2 regions of the Crassaminicella indica genome follow, and region 2 is predicted to be linked to the other one. Evidence: a T-box and tRNA genes for the amino acid it is inferred to sense, from the RefSeq annotation. Region 2 holds a T-box; the other holds one or more tRNA genes.
The links. The T-box of region 2 lies ahead of argS (arginine--tRNA ligase). A T-box ahead of a tRNA ligase gene usually reads a tRNA of that ligase, here a tRNA-Arg.
Positions count from the first base shown of each region.

Region 1: it encodes a tRNA-Arg, which carries the amino acid that the T-box ahead of argS (arginine--tRNA ligase) is inferred to sense. The anticodon was not compared.

Region 1 covers NZ_CP078093.1:1,089,212-1,097,131, forward strand. Annotated here, with positions in the region: gene serA (phosphoglycerate dehydrogenase) at 1-376, shown strand, start outside; gene KVH43_RS05165 (M1 family metallopeptidase) at 490-1,980, shown strand; gene KVH43_RS05170 (D-alanyl-D-alanine carboxypeptidase family protein) at 2,060-3,238, shown strand; tRNA gene KVH43_RS05175 (tRNA-Arg) at 3,601-3,676, shown strand; gene KVH43_RS05180 (HD domain-containing protein) at 4,245-5,636, shown strand; gene KVH43_RS05185 (hypothetical protein) at 5,659-7,080, shown strand; gene dcd (dCTP deaminase) at 7,592-7,920, shown strand, end outside.
Region 2 covers NZ_CP078093.1:93,369-101,288, forward strand. Annotated here, with positions in the region: gene KVH43_RS00665 (radical SAM protein) at 1-302, opposite strand, end outside; gene argS (arginine--tRNA ligase) at 315-2,015, opposite strand; T-box leader at 2,071-2,282, opposite strand; gene KVH43_RS00675 (dicarboxylate/amino acid:cation symporter) at 2,554-3,774, shown strand; gene cuyB (cysteate racemase) at 3,850-4,560, shown strand; gene KVH43_RS00685 (N-acetylmuramoyl-L-alanine amidase family protein) at 4,586-5,314, opposite strand; gene KVH43_RS00690 (2-thiouracil desulfurase family protein) at 5,483-5,941, opposite strand; gene KVH43_RS00695 (endonuclease MutS2) at 5,958-7,920, opposite strand, start outside.

The sequences.
Region 1 (7,920 bases), 1.0 Mb from region 2:
AAAAGAAAATTATAATGGATATACAGATTATATAGAAGTAAAGATAAAGACAAAAGAAAAGTTATTTGTCATTGCAGGAAATTTATCTTCAAAAAGAGAAGGAAGAATTGTAAAAATTGAAGGATACGAAGTAGATATAAATCCAACAAAGCATATGCTATTTGTACAGAATATGGATGTTCCAGGGGTGATCGGGCATATTGGTATGGTATTAGGAGAAGAAAATATAAACGTTGGAACTATGCAGGTAGGAAGAAATGCTGTAGGAAAAAAAGCATTAATGGTGTTGACAATAGATGATGAAGTATCTAATAAAAGCTTAGAAAAATTGATGCAAAAAGAAAATGTGTTATGTGCAAAATATGTAAAGCTTTAAAAATAGGCCACCATTTAGGTGGTTTATTTTTACAAAAGAAATACAGGATTATGATATACTATAAGAAGTAAGTGTAAAGGAAATAATTAAATAAAAAATAGTGGAGGAACAATATGAAAAAAATAGGGATTATATTATTGGCTATATTGTTTTTGTTGACAGGATGTAAGGAAAAAGAAGTAGAGAAGATTACACACCCTACATTGATTGTAAATGATTATAATGGGGTTAATCCTGAGAATATAGATCAATATGATATTGAGTTAGCATTTTCTCCAAAGGATCATATTATTAAAGGAAAACAGAGAGTAGATTATATAAATAAAGAAAATGCTTCTTTAAAAGAAGTTTATTTTCACTTATATCCAAACAGTTTTAGAAAAAAAGAGACAGCTCCATTTTTGATGAATGATTTTGATCGTGCTTATCCTGATGGATTTGAAGCTGGATATATTAATATAGAAAAAGTATCTATTGGGAATAAACCAGTTGCTTTTACATTAGAAGGAGAGGGACAGACGATCATGAAGGTAGTATTGCCTAAGTCCATAAATTCTAATGAGAGAATTTCAATAGATATGCAATATACAATAAAAATTCCACCTGCTAAAGAAAGATTTGGTTATAGTGAAGATATATTTAATCTTGGCAACTGGTATCCTATTGCAGCTGTTTATGATGAAACAGGATGGAATTTAGATCCTTATTATCCTTTAGGAGATCCATTTTATAGCGATGTAAGCAATTATCATGTGCGTATTGAAACACCAAAGGACTTTATTGTTGCAGCATCAGGAAATATTTTGAAAGATACAATTGTAGGCGATAAAAGGGTTTGGGAGATAGAGGCAAAGCTCATGAGAGATTTTGCTTTTGTAACCAGCAACCGTTTTGAAGTTGTTGAGAAAGATGTAGAAGGTACAACACTTAAGATGTATTTTATGAAAGATGTTAAGCAGGGAATAGCAGATAAAGCTATAGAATCAGCAGAAAATGCGTTAAAGACCTTTAACAGAGTATATGGAAAATACCCTTATGGTCAGTATTCTGTAGTGCAGACAAATTTCCCTAGTGGTATGGAATATCCAGGGATTGTTTTTATTGGTAAGGATTATTATAATGATTATGGAGATTTTTTAGGAATTGTGATTGTACATGAAACAGGTCACCAGTGGTGGTATGGTGTTGTTGGAAATGATGAGATTGATGAGGCTTGGCTTGATGAAAGTCTGACTACCTATTCAGAGGTCGTTTATACTAGGGAAATGTTTGGAGAAGAAACAGGAAAAGAATACTATCAGTATATGAATGAAGAACCATATAAAAGTGCATCGTCTTCTATAAGTAATGAAACTATTTTAAGACCGTTAAACAAGTTTGAAGGATGGGATGATTATGGAATTTTGGTATATAATAAGGGAGCGATGCTTTTAAATACTCTTTATGAGACATATGGAAAAGAAAAATTTTACGAGATTATGAAGCAATATTATCAAACCTATCAATTTAAAAATGCTAAAACAGAAGATTTTAAAAGGGTTTGTGAAGAGGTTGTAGGTGAAAATTTAGATGAACTTTTTAATAAATGGCTGCTTGGAGAATAAATGTAAAAAACCACAGGAAAAAATACCTGTGGTTTTGTTAATGTTTTTCCTTTAATATATAAGTGGGGGGGGACTTAATTTGAAACGAGTTACAGCAATATTTATAACATTTATTTTTTTATTGAATAGTACATTTAGCTTTGCAGATGTTAAAGTAAAAATTAATGCAAGGGCAGCATTACTTATGGAAGAAGAGTCAGGAGAAATATTATTTTCTGAGAATATAGATGAAAGCTTTGCACCAGCCAGTATTACAAAATTGATGACTTATCTTGTTGCTATGGAAGCTGTAGAAAAAGGACAAATTTCTATGAACGATTTAGTAACTATAAGCCCTAGAGCAGCAAGAGAGGCGGGAGCAAGCTATAGATTAAAGGCAGGAGAGATTATAAAGCTAAGAGAACTGATAGAGGCTATGTTGATTGTTTCTGCAAATGATGCAGCTTTTGCTATTGCAGAGTATGTAGGCGGAAGTATGGAGAATTTCGTAAAAATAATGAATGAAAAAGCTAAAGAAATAGGAATGGTAAATACACACTTTGTCAATCCTAATGGTATGCCAGAAAAAGACGAAGGAAATATGATGACAGCTAAAGATATAGGTATATTGGTAAAATACATCATGGATCATTATAAAGAAGAAATATTACCTCTTACAGATCAAGAATTTTATCAAAATAAAAGGAGGAATTTTTATAAAAAAAGTACAAATGGGTTGTTAAAGGTTATTCCTGATGTAGATGGATTAAAAACAGGATACACAAGAGAAGCAGGTTTTTGTTTAGCTGCTACTATGAATGTAAAGAAAAAGAATGAAAATGAGAAGGATTTTAGATTGATATCTGTTGTACTTGGAACGGAAAGTGATTTTAATAGAATCCATGAAAGTGAAAAGCTTTTAAATTATGGAATAGCTAATTTTACAAAGAGAAGAATTATAAAATCAGAGGAAATGATTGGAAAAATTAATTTATGGGGAGCAAAGGAGCTTCCTATCAAGCTTTTAGCTAAAAAGGATGCTTGGGCATTTGGCGTAAAAAATGGAATAGAAAAAAGTAGAGAGATTTCTTTACTAGATAAAATGCCATTTCCGATTATTAAAGGGCAAAAGCTTGGGGAATTGAAGGTTACACTATATAATGGAAAGGTTATAACAATGGATCTAATTAGTGATCGAGATATAAAAAAGATTCCTTTTAAAGTATTCATAACAAAATTTTGGTCAGTTTTTTCAAGTCTTATTTCAAATATCATGTAATGTATATGTTATATATAGGTAAACAACTTCAAAATGAAATATAAAAGATAGTTCATTCCAGATAACTTTTGAAAAAACAAAACTTCATTCCATGAAAAAATACTAAACCTTCAAAACTCACTTCGTTCAAACAATGAAGGTTCTTAACGTATTTTTCATGAAATTTCAGTAAGTTTTTTTACAAAAGTTATCGAAGTCATTCACTTATCTTTATATATTTCTTTTTTTCATGTTGAAGTTGGATCCCTATAGATAAACAATACTGACATTAAAAAAGAAATATGTAAACATAAGTACAAAGATAAACATATTATAACCTTGACAAATGTAAAAAATCGGATTATTCTATTAATGGTAAACTTGCACCCGTAGCTCAGGGGATAGAGCGTCGGTTTCCTAAACCGTGCGTCGGAGGTTCGAATCCTCTCGGGTGTGCCATAATATAGTCTCATCTTTCTTGGTTTTTCAAGGAAGATGAGATTTTTTGTTTTGAGGGGAATTTTTAGTTAGTTGCAATTAGTTTCTAAAAAAGGCTAGTTGTCGTCGGCGTTACGACGTCAAAAGGACGTCGTGGAGGGGTTAGCGGGTATTAGAGGTTACAAGGAGAGAGGATTAAAGTAAAAAAATTAGTCACAAAAAAGAGATTTAGGATAATTGGAGCTGAACCGTACCATAAATAACGGTGGTTTTTTAAATTAAAATTCTCTTGGTAAAACTATGAATATTACTCTGTTTTCTTAGATTTATAAGGAAGATGGGGGTTTATATTGTATGGGCTTTTTAGTTAGTTGCTAGTTGTTTCTAAAACTCTTAGTTGTTATCGTCGTTACGATGTCAAAAGGACCTCGTGGAGAGAAACAAAATGAACTAAAAAAATCAGTGATAAAAAGAGATTTAATGTAATTAGGGTCGAATTGCAGTATAAATAAAGGAAAAATAAACTGATTATGTTATAATTAAATACAGTATAAAAAGTTCATATTACAGATAAAGGGGATTTGGATATATGAGTGAGAGTGTACAAAGCATTAAAACTAGTGTAAAAGGGGAAGAATTAGAAAAAAGAGAAAATAAGTATATATGTGAATGGGGTACAAAATATAATGAAAAGAATTTAGATAAAGAAAAGGATTCAAATGAAGAAACAAATAGAACATATTTCAGAAGACAGAGAGATAGAATATTATATACTGGAGGATTTAGAAGGTTACAAGATAAAACACAAGTAATAGCAGCAACAAAAACTGGAGATCATAGAACCCGATTAACACATTCATTAGAAGTGGAACAAATAGCAATTAGTATGGCAGATGCATTAGGATTAAATAGACATTTAGTAGCAGCTATATCATTAGGACATGATGTAGGACATACTCCTTTTGGGCATGCGGTTGAGAAATTTTTAAATGAGAAATTAAAAGAGAAAGGTGGATTTTCTCATGCTGTACAAAGTGTTAGATATTTAAAAGATAGAAAAGTAAAGTTATCAAAAGAAGTTTTTGAGGGAATATTAAAACATGATACAGATGTATATGCTGGTGGTTATAATAAAAAACAATTTGACTGTACTGAATATAATCCTTTAGAACCAGGGAATTTAGAAGCACAAGTTGTTTATTGGGCAGATAAAATAGCATATTTAAGCCATGATTTTGAAGATTTTTATAAAACGGAGATTTATGAGAATGCTATAAAGAATGATAAAAAATTAGAAACAAAATTAAAAGAAACTTTAGCAGAACTTATACCAGCTAAAAAAGACAAAATCTTAGAAGACATAAATAACTTTAAAACGAGAGACTTGATAAGAAATGTATTAAGTAACTTAATAGATGAAAGTTTAAAAACTCTTAATGAATTAAAAGGGTCAACAACGTTAGATCAGAAGACAATAAAAGAGAAAACAAAAGAAAGAATATTAGAGATTGAAAAAAACTTAGAAATTGATGGCTTGAAAATTGGTAAAATAGAAGAAAGAATGTCAGATATTGAAGGAAACTCACAGATGGCTGAGGATGAGAAAAAAGCTGAAATAAAAAATATGAAAAAGAAGATAAAAAAGATAAAAAAGAAAGCTTATCAAAAAGGGTTAATTATTAACTTTGAAGATAAATATAGTAAAAGTTATTCTGCTTTAAGGGATATATTGAATGAACATTATGTAATGAGCTCAGAGGTACAAAAATCAGATAAGAAAGCTGTAAGAATAGTAGAGGCGTTATATAATAAATTTATAACCAATATTGAAGAACTACCTGTGAATTTTCAAAATAGAATAAAGAGTGATACAAGTAAAAAAGAGAGAATAGTTGCTGATTATATAGCTAGTATGAGTGATAGATATGCAGAAGAAGTATATGATAATTTAAATTCAATAGGTAGTTATTACAAGTATTAAAATTTAATTTTAAGGTGATTTTATGAAGAATGAAATAGTTATGAAAGATGAAAAGTTAAATTCTATTGTAGAGTTTAACTTTGGGAATATAGCACAGTTTGTTAGTTTTGGTATCACTGAAAAAAATAAATTGAGATTTGTTCATATAAATAAATATAAAAATAAAGAAGGACTTCAAGAGAAAGAATTGATTGAGAAATTAATAGATTCTGCTCCTTCGAGAGCTGTGAATATAAGAAGTTACAGTTTAGATGCCATGAAAGGGAATAAGTTAATTTTCAACAAAAAACGTGAAGATATTGATGAAATATTAGATATTATAAAAAATAATAAGGTAGAAGGAAAGTATTCAATAGTTAATGAGAATATTGATATAAATGATGGGGGAGTATCTGGCGTTGTATTAGGAGATACTATTGAATTCTCTCCAAAAGATACACCAAAATGTGTTGATAAAGAGGGAATTTGCTCATTACCTAAAGAATTTGGATATAGCATTTTAGAAAAAGTATACGGTTTCAGACCAGAAATAAATTTTAATGAAAATTATAGAGTAGAATTTAGTATACATCCAAATAGACAAGGGGTAGGGAAAAAGCACACTATTATATGGGAATATGAAGAGTATAATAATATAAGTCATGAGAACATAATAACATGGCCAAATAATTTTTCTAAATTTATTGGAGATAAAGCATTTGGGTTATTACTAGCAGATACTTTAGGCATAAAAGTGCCACAAACTACTGTTATATCTAGAAATATAGCACCTTTTACATTTGGTAAAGCAACTGGATTACATGAAAAATGGATAAGAACATGTCCAATTGTTAAGGAGCCAGGGAAATATTATACTGGGGATAGTTGGATAGACCCTTTTGAACTTATGAATATTGAAGAAAACAAAGGTGATAATGATATTAATATAGCGTCTATACTTTCTCAAGATGCAGTGGAAGCAGTTTTTTCAGGGGCATCTATAATAAGGAAGAATATGGAAGAAGATGTTATAGAGGGTGTTGCAGGTAAAGGCAGTGCTTTTATGATTGGAGAAGAAAGACTGTATAATCTACCAAATGATGTTATTAGAGAAGTTAAAAGGCTAAACAATAAAATACGAAGTTATTATAGATATATAGGTGAGGTATCAACAGAATGGGTTTATGATGGAGAGCATGTATGGGTAGTTCAATTGAATCAATTAAAATCAAGTGGAAATAAAAGTGTAATAGTTGAAGGCAATCCATTATATTATAAAGAATTTGATGTAAGTAATGGTCTAGATGAACTTAGAAAATTAATTACAAAATTAGAAAGAAAAGATATAGGAATTGAATTAGTTGGTAATATAGGAGTCACAAGTCATTTTGGAGATTTGTTAAGATTGTCTAAGATACCGTCAAAATTAAGGTATGATGGAAAGACTAAGAATAATATATTGTAAAACATATAGTGTGTGTAATAAACGGTATATTTTCCTAAAAAGTGGCATGATAAATATCGGCTCGGGAGGTATGCCGTTTATGACTTTTAGCAGATGAAAAGTGGAAAAAGCACATAGATAAAGTTAAATAACCAATATATATTCTTAAAAACCATAGTTATAGCGAAATGATGAACCATACCATAAATAACGGCGGTTTTGTTGATGAGTTGAAAGGTAGAATATTGAATTTTTCTTAGATGTACTGGAATATAGCCTCATTCTCTTTGGTTTTCCAAGGGACGTGGTTTTTTGTTTTGTGGGGGAATTTTAGTTAGTTGTTATTAGTTTTTAAAAAGTCGTAGTTGTCGTTGGGAAGGGCTTGAAAATGAGTAGTAATTTCAATAAAGATTGTAATAATATGACATGTATGATAAAATATAAATTTTATAAAATAGGTATAAGGTATTAAATTTTAAATTCAAGTATGATAATATATATGGTGTAGAATCAATATTAAGGGGATAGTATTATGATATTAAGTGATAAAGAAATAAGAGATAGGATTGAGAATTACAAAAAATATGATTTAGAAAAGCCACTTATAGAAAACTTTAAAGAGGAAAGACTTCAAGGGGCTTCATATGACATATCTATGAATAGTATAATTCATAGATATAAAACTGAATTTAGGACTATTGACTTAAGAAATCAGAGTGAAATTGATAATATTTATGACGAAGCTGAAATAATTAATGGATATGAGATAGCTCCAAAAGAATATATATTAATAACACTAAATGAAGTTATTAATTTGCCAAGTAATATAATAGCACATGTAAGACCAAGGACTAGATTTAC
Region 2 (7,920 bases):
TATATACCAACTCGCTCACATTCAGGAAAAAGCTCTTTAATTTTTAACAATATCATCTTTAAATATTCAGTCTTTAAGGAAAGTGCATTTCCATCAGCTAAAAATATTCTTTTTACATACTTATAATAATCCCTTGCCATTTCTAGGTCTTCTATAATCTCTTCCATTTTTCTCATTCTAAAATTTTTATCTTTATACATACTGCAAAATGTACATTTATTATGAGAACAACCTATTGTAGCTTGAATGATTAAACTATATGCTTCACTAGGTGGTCTATAAACACTTCCTTCATATCTCATCATATCCCTCCACTACATTCTTTCAGGTGACGAAACACCAAGTATTGTTAATCCATTTTTGATAGTTTGTCTTGCAGCAGCTACAAGGGCAAGTCTTGCTTTTTGCATTTCTTTGTCTTCTACTATAATTGGACAATGATGATAAAATCTATTAAAGGCTTGAGCTACATCCACAATATATCTTGTCACAATAGATGGCTCATATTTTCTTGCTGCTTCTTTTATGATATTTGGAAACTTTTGAAGCACCCTTACTAAATCCATTTCATCTTCATTAGATAATAAACTATAATCTATATTTTCATCTATTGTAACTTCTGCTTTTCTTAACACGCTACATGCTCTTGCATGGGTATACTGGACATATGGACCCGTTTCACCATCAAAGTTTAAGGTTCTATCCCACGAAAAAGTATAATCCTTTATTCTATTATTAGATAATTCTTGGAAAACTACTGCTCCAATACCTACTTGTCTTGCTACCTCATCAATATTTGAAAGATTTGTATTCTTTTCTTTGATGATTTCTTTTGTTTTTTCAACAGCTTTTTTAAGCACATCCTCCAAAAATACTACTCTACCCTTTCTTGTAGACATAGTTCCTTCTTCAAGACTTACTAGACCAAATGGAACATGAATACAATCCTTTGCCCAATCATATCCCATTAGTTCTATAACTTTAAACCATTGCTGGAAGTGAAGATTTTGTTGAGATGCTACTACATAGATATTCTTATAAAAATCATAATGCTCTTTTCTATAAATAGCAGCAGCAATATCTCTTGTAATATAAAGAGTAGACCCATCACTTTTTCGAATTAAAGCTGGAGGCATACCATATTCTTCTAAATCTACTATATCTGCTCCCTTTGACTCTTTTAGCATATTCTTTTCTTCCATCATTTTTAAAACCCTCGGCATTTTATCTGAATAAAAGCTTTCTCCCGCATAAGAATCAAATGAAATATTAAGCATTCCATAAACTCGATTAAATTCTTTTAAACTTACATCTCTAAACCACTGCCAAAGTCTTTTTGCTTCTTCATCTCCATCCTCTAGTTTTTTAAACCACAATCTTCCTTCATCTTCTAATTCTGGATGTTTTTCTGCTTCTTCATGGAATTTAATATAAAGCTTTAATAATGTAGGAATAGGATTTTCTTCAACTTCCTTTTCATTTCCCCACTTTTTATAAGCTACAATTAACTTTCCAAATTGAGTTCCATAGTCTCCTAAATGATTAATTGTAACTGTATCATATCCTAAAAAATCATATAATTTATAAATAGCATTTCCAATCACTGTACTTCTAATATGTCCGATATGAAAAGGCTTTGCTATATTAGGAGAAGAAAACTCTACAATTACCTTTTTTCCTTCTCCTAAATTAGAAGAACCAAAGGCATCTTTTTTTTCTAAAACTTCCTCTACTACAGATTTTGCAAAGGTAGCTTTATCAATAAAAAAGTTTACATAGGCTTGAGCATTTTCAACCTTTTCAAACAAAGGATTCTCCCCAATTGATTCTACGATTTGCTCTGCAATCATATTAGGTGCTTTTCTAAATATTTTTGCTAGCTTAAAGCAAGGAAAAGCATAATCTCCCATCTGCGAATTTGGTGGGATCTCCATCATTTCAAGAATTTCCTCTACTGTTAATTCTTCAATTTTCTCTGATAAGATATTCGCAATTTCTCTTTTGAAATCAATCATTACTATATCCTCCTCTTTTTCATTTATAAAAAATAAAAACTCTCCATCTCTTAAGTCAAGAGACGAGAGTTATTTCCCGTGTTACCACTCTTATTGATACAAAATGTATCCACTCTACTCCTCTATAACGGTAGGAATCCGTTTTGCCTACTCATTTCAGCAAAAATCTCAAAGGTACGCTTCAATCTTAGTAGTATATCGGACTCTCACCAACTCCGACTCGCTTTGATACATCCTAAAATTTACTCTCCTTTTCATCGATAAAATGTTCATTTTAAATAATAATTTATCATAACTTTCTATTCAAATCAAGAGGTTTCACGCTTTTATTTTTTACTCACTCTGTAAAATTATACTTCCTATAAATCATTAATCATCACTCTTTTATGATATATTATTTTTATTATTTATGTACATCATTTACCAAATATGCTATACTATTTGACAGGATGTCTTTTTAATTGTAAAATAAACACGCTACAGAATCATTCAACAATTCTGTAAAATCATTTAAAAAGGAGGTTATTTAATGAAGAAAATGCAACTAACAACCAAAATTCTTCTTGGACTAGGCTTAGGTATTTTAGTAGGTCTTATATTAACAGGTTCACCTGACATTGCTACTACATACATTAAGCCTTTCGGAACATTATTTCTTAATTTAATTAAAATGATTATTGTTCCTCTAGTTTTTTCATCATTAATTGTTGGTGCTGCAAGTGTTGGAGATGTAAAAAAGCTTGGTAGAATTGGAGGAAAAACAGTAGGGTATTATTTATGCACAACAGCAATTGCTGTGACTATCGGACTTATATTAGGTAATGTTTTTGAGCCAGGGGCTGGCATGACTATTCCTGTAACCGCTGAAATCGCAACAAAAGAAGCGCCAGCTCTTGTAGATACACTGCTAAATATTTTTCCTAAAAATCCATTAAAAGGATTAGTGGAAGGGAATATGCTTCAAATTATATGTTTTGCATTATTCCTCGGAATAGGTGCAACATCCTTACCTGAAGAAAAAGGAAAGCCATTTATTGATTTTTTTGATAGCTTAGCTGAAATTATGTATAAAATCACAGCATTTATAATGAGTTTAGCACCATATGGCGTATTTGCATTAATTGCTCCAGTTGTTGCAACAAATGGACCTGCTGTATTACTGCCACTTTTAAAAGTAATTATAGCTGTTTACATTGGATGTATCCTTCATGCAGTACTTGTATATTCTAGTGCTGTAAAAGCATTTGCAAAAATCAGTCCTATAAAATTCTTCAAAGGCATCATGCCTGCAGCTCTTACAGCATTTAGTACAACAAGCAGTTCTGGAACATTACCTGTATCAATCAAATGTGTAAGAGAAAATTTAGGCGTATCTGAAGGTGTATCAAGCTTCGTTCTTCCTCTTGGTGCTACAATCAACATGGATGGAACTGCTCTTTATCAAGGAGTATGTGCATTGTTTGTAGCACAAGTATACGGTTTAGATTTAAGTATGTCTCAACAATTGACTATTATCCTTACAGCAACTTTAGCATCTATTGGTACTGCTGGAGTCCCTGGAGCAGGTTTTATCATGCTTACAATGGTAGTTAAATCTGTAGGTTTGCCACTTGAAGGTGTTGCCTTAATTGGTGGAATCGATAGAGTCTTAGATATGGCAAGAACTTGTGTAAACGTAATTGGAGATACTTCAGCAGCAGCAGTCATAGCCGCTACTGAAGGAGAACTTCATTATCCAGATGAAAAAATTTCTGCATAAATCATACAGCTTGGATATCCAAGCTGTTTTATAATATAATAAAAATATTATAGATAAAATTGGAGGATAAAGAATATGCATAAAAAATTAGGCATTTTAGGCGGAATGGGTCCTTTAGCAACAGCTGATCTCTTTCGAAAAATCATACTATTAACAGACGCTAAGTGTGACCAAGAGCATATACACATACTTATAGATAATAATACTTCTATCCCAGATAGAACTGCTTATCTTATAGCAAATGGACAAGACCCTAGAGAACAGCTGATTACCTCTGCTAAAAGATTAGAAGCAATGGGAGCAGATTTTTTAATCATGCCTTGTAATACAGCTCATAATTTTTATGAAGATATTGTAAAAGAAATCAAAATTCCATTCCTCAATATGATCGAAGAAACAGCAAAATTTATTTCTGAAAAATATACAGGTGTAAAAATAGGTCTTTTATCAACAGAAGGAACCTGCAAAACACATATATATGATAAAGCGATTAAAAAATATGGAATGGAATTAGTAAAGCCTATCAAGACTCAGCAACATATAACAAATTTTATTTACAGTATAAAAGCAGGAAAAAATATTACTTTAGATGGATTTAACAAAAGCTTAGAAGAATTAAAAGCTTTAGGTGCAAAAGTTTTTATATTAGGATGTACAGAGCTTTCCGTTGGATATGAAATATTTAAAATGGAAGGAAATTATGTTAATCCATTAGAAATCATTGCCATTCGTGCTATTCATTTTGCTGGTAAAAAATCATTAATTAAAAGTCATTCTTCAACATAAAAACTGTCTAAAATTTAGACAGTTTTTATGACTCTTCCTTAAGCTTTTCACATATTTTCTTCAATAACAAAGTTACTGCCCATACAGGCATAGGTTCATTGATTTTTTGTTTCCAACCCTGTAAATCATTCAAAATTCCTTCTTTATACAAATATTCAACTCCTTCATGTTTCCAGCTATCTTTATCTATATTAAAACTTTTTTGATAATTATGTCCTATATGCTCACAAATAGCTTTTATAACAGCCTCTGCATAATCTTTCCAATGATTTAATAGCCTATCTGTATCCTCTTTTTGATCGGCAAATCCATATTCAACAATAACTGTTTCTACATTTCCTGTTTCACGATGCATAAAGTAATAATCCAAATGAGGGCTATTGGATAATGTTCTATAAAATACTCTCCTTGTCTTTTGTCCTGCTTGTCTTATTTGATCTAAAATTTTCGTTGCTAGTTTAGCATCGCTATAAATGCTATGAATAGTTTCTGCCCCTTCACCACCTCCTGCATTAATATGATTAGAAATACAGTATTTTGCTTCTGAATCTCTCACTATTTTTGCTCTTTGAGAAGAAGACAAATATACATCATCATTTCTAGTTAATTGAACAGGAATCCCTAATGCTTTCAATCTTTCATACTGATATTTTGAAATTTTTAATACCATATCCTTTTCCAACCAATATTCATTACTACCTCCTCCAGGATCTCTTCCTCCATGTCCAGGATCAATAATAATCAATGGTTTCAAATGAACACATCCCCTTATATTTTTTTGAATTTATACTATATTTATATGTTTCATTCCATTTTTATGTAATCTCTTGTTCATAAAAAACCTTATCTTATCACAAAGTAGCATTCGAAACAAAATAAAAACCTCTCGTTTTTGAGAGGCTTTTCACCATTTTTTAAAACACTATTTTATTTGATTTTTAAAGCTTTCTTCATCAAATAATTTTATTCCTTCTTTTTTAAATAAAGCTGCTGTAACCCCATATCCATTTTTCTTTTTACCTGAAAATCCTCCGTCATATATTATTCCACTTCCACACGATGGACTTTTTGCTTTTAATATAGCCGTTTTAATATCATATAATTTTACAATTTTTAATGCTTCCTGCGCGCCCTTTAAAAAATACGCAGTTTGATCTTCTCCATTTTTATTTATAACTTTTGCTTGATTATTCAATACATCTTCTCCATCTCCACCAACAATTTCACAAGGAACTCTAGGGGTAGATAATCCTCCTAATTGTTCTGGACATACTAAAATAGCTTTTTTCTCCTTCACAAGATTTATTATTTCTTCAACTTCATTATTCTTTCCATTATACTTACAATCAACCCCTGCAAGACACGCACTTATCAATATCAATTCCATCACACCTATTCTATTTTAACTCTACGATAGTAACCCCTGTTCCACCTTCGCCATAAGCTCCATCTCTCGCACTTTTTACATGCTTATGTCTTTTTAACATATTTTTAATGCCTTCACGTAATACACCTGTACCCTTACCGTGAATAATCGTTACCTCATTTAAACCTGCAATATATGCATCATCTAAATATTTATCTGTATTCATCATAGCTTCCTCTAATGTTTGTCCTCTAAGATCTATAGATGTCTGAACGCTTTGCGCCTTACGTTTTGCAATTTTTCCAACTCCACTTTTTTTGATGCTTTCCTTTTCTTCTTTATCAATTCTTAAATTCTTAATATTCACATTAATTTTCATAATTCCAACTTGCACAGTTAAATCTCCATTTTGGTCTGGCTTTGTAGCAACAGTTCCTTTTTGATTCAAATTAAGAATTCGCACTGTATCTCCAACCTTTAAGTTCTTTGGAGGTTTGGTATTTATCCCTACATTCACACCTACCCCTAGACTCTCTTCAATTCTACCAATTTTTTCTCTTAAATTTTTTCTTGCTGCTTCAATTTTTCGATTTCTTTCCTTTTCTTCTTGAACCTTTTCCATCTCTCTTAGCTCTTTTATAATACGATCTGCCTCAGCCTTAGCATCCTTAAGAAATTTTCTAGCTTCTTCTCGTGCTTCTTTCAATATTTTCTCTCTTTGTATTGCTAATTTTTCGTGTTTTTTTTCATATTCACTTTTTTGCTTTTGCAACATTAACTTTAATCTTACAGCTTCGTCTCTTTCCTCTTCAGCCATTCTTTTATCCTTTTCAATTGATGCTAATAAATCTTCAAAAGCAATATCCTCTCTAGAAATAAGCCCCTTAGACTTCTCTATAATATACTCACTAAGACCAAGTCTTTTTGATATTTCAAAAGCATTTGATTTTCCCGGAACACCAATTAAAAGTCTATAGGTAGGACTTAAAGTTTCTACATTAAACTCTACAGAACCATTCTCTACTCCTTTTGTTGTTAGTGCAAACTCCTTTAACTCCGTATAATGGGTTGTTGCAATAGTTCTTACCCCCATCGTATAAAGGTGGTCTAAAATCGCAATAGCAAGGGCTGCTCCTTCTGTAGGATCTGTTCCTGCTCCAAGCTCATCTAGTAATACTAAAGAATTGCTACTTACATTATTTAATATTTCAACAATATTGGTCATATGAGAAGAAAATGTACTAAGACTTTGCTCTATACTCTGCTCATCTCCAATATCTGCAAAAACCTTATCAAATACAGAAAGCTTTGTACCATAATCAGCAGGAACATGAAGGCCACTTTGAGCCATAATAGTAAGAAGTCCTACAGTTTTTAAGGTTACCGTTTTTCCTCCTGTATTAGGTCCTGTTATAACTAATGTATTGAATGTATCACCAATCCATATATTTGTTGGTACAACAGTTTTTTGATCTAACAAAGGATGCCTTCCATTTTTTATACGAATATACCCATTATTATTCATCTGTGGCTCTACAGCCTTCATGCTTATAGCCAGTTTTCCCTTTGCAAATATATAATCTAATATAGAAAGTACCTTTTGATTAGATTTGATCTCCTCAGCCTTTTCTCCTACTAAAGCTGTTAGCTCACTGAGTATTCTTTCTATTTCTACCTTTTCTTTTAGTTTCAATTCCTTCAATTCATTATTAAGTTGAACAATAGCCATAGGTTCGATAAAAAGGGTAGCCCCACTAGAGGATTGATCATGCACAAGCCCTGGTACGTTCGCTCTATATTCTTGCTTTACAGGCACCACATAGCGGTCCTGTCTAATAGTAATGATCGCATCCTGTAGATACTTTTGATGTTGACTTGAAGAGATCATACTATTTAATCTATTGCGTATTGCCGCATTTTTGGATTCAATAGTCCTTCTGATATTTCTTAATGCAGGGCTAGCATTATCAGATATTTCATCTTCTCCAACAATA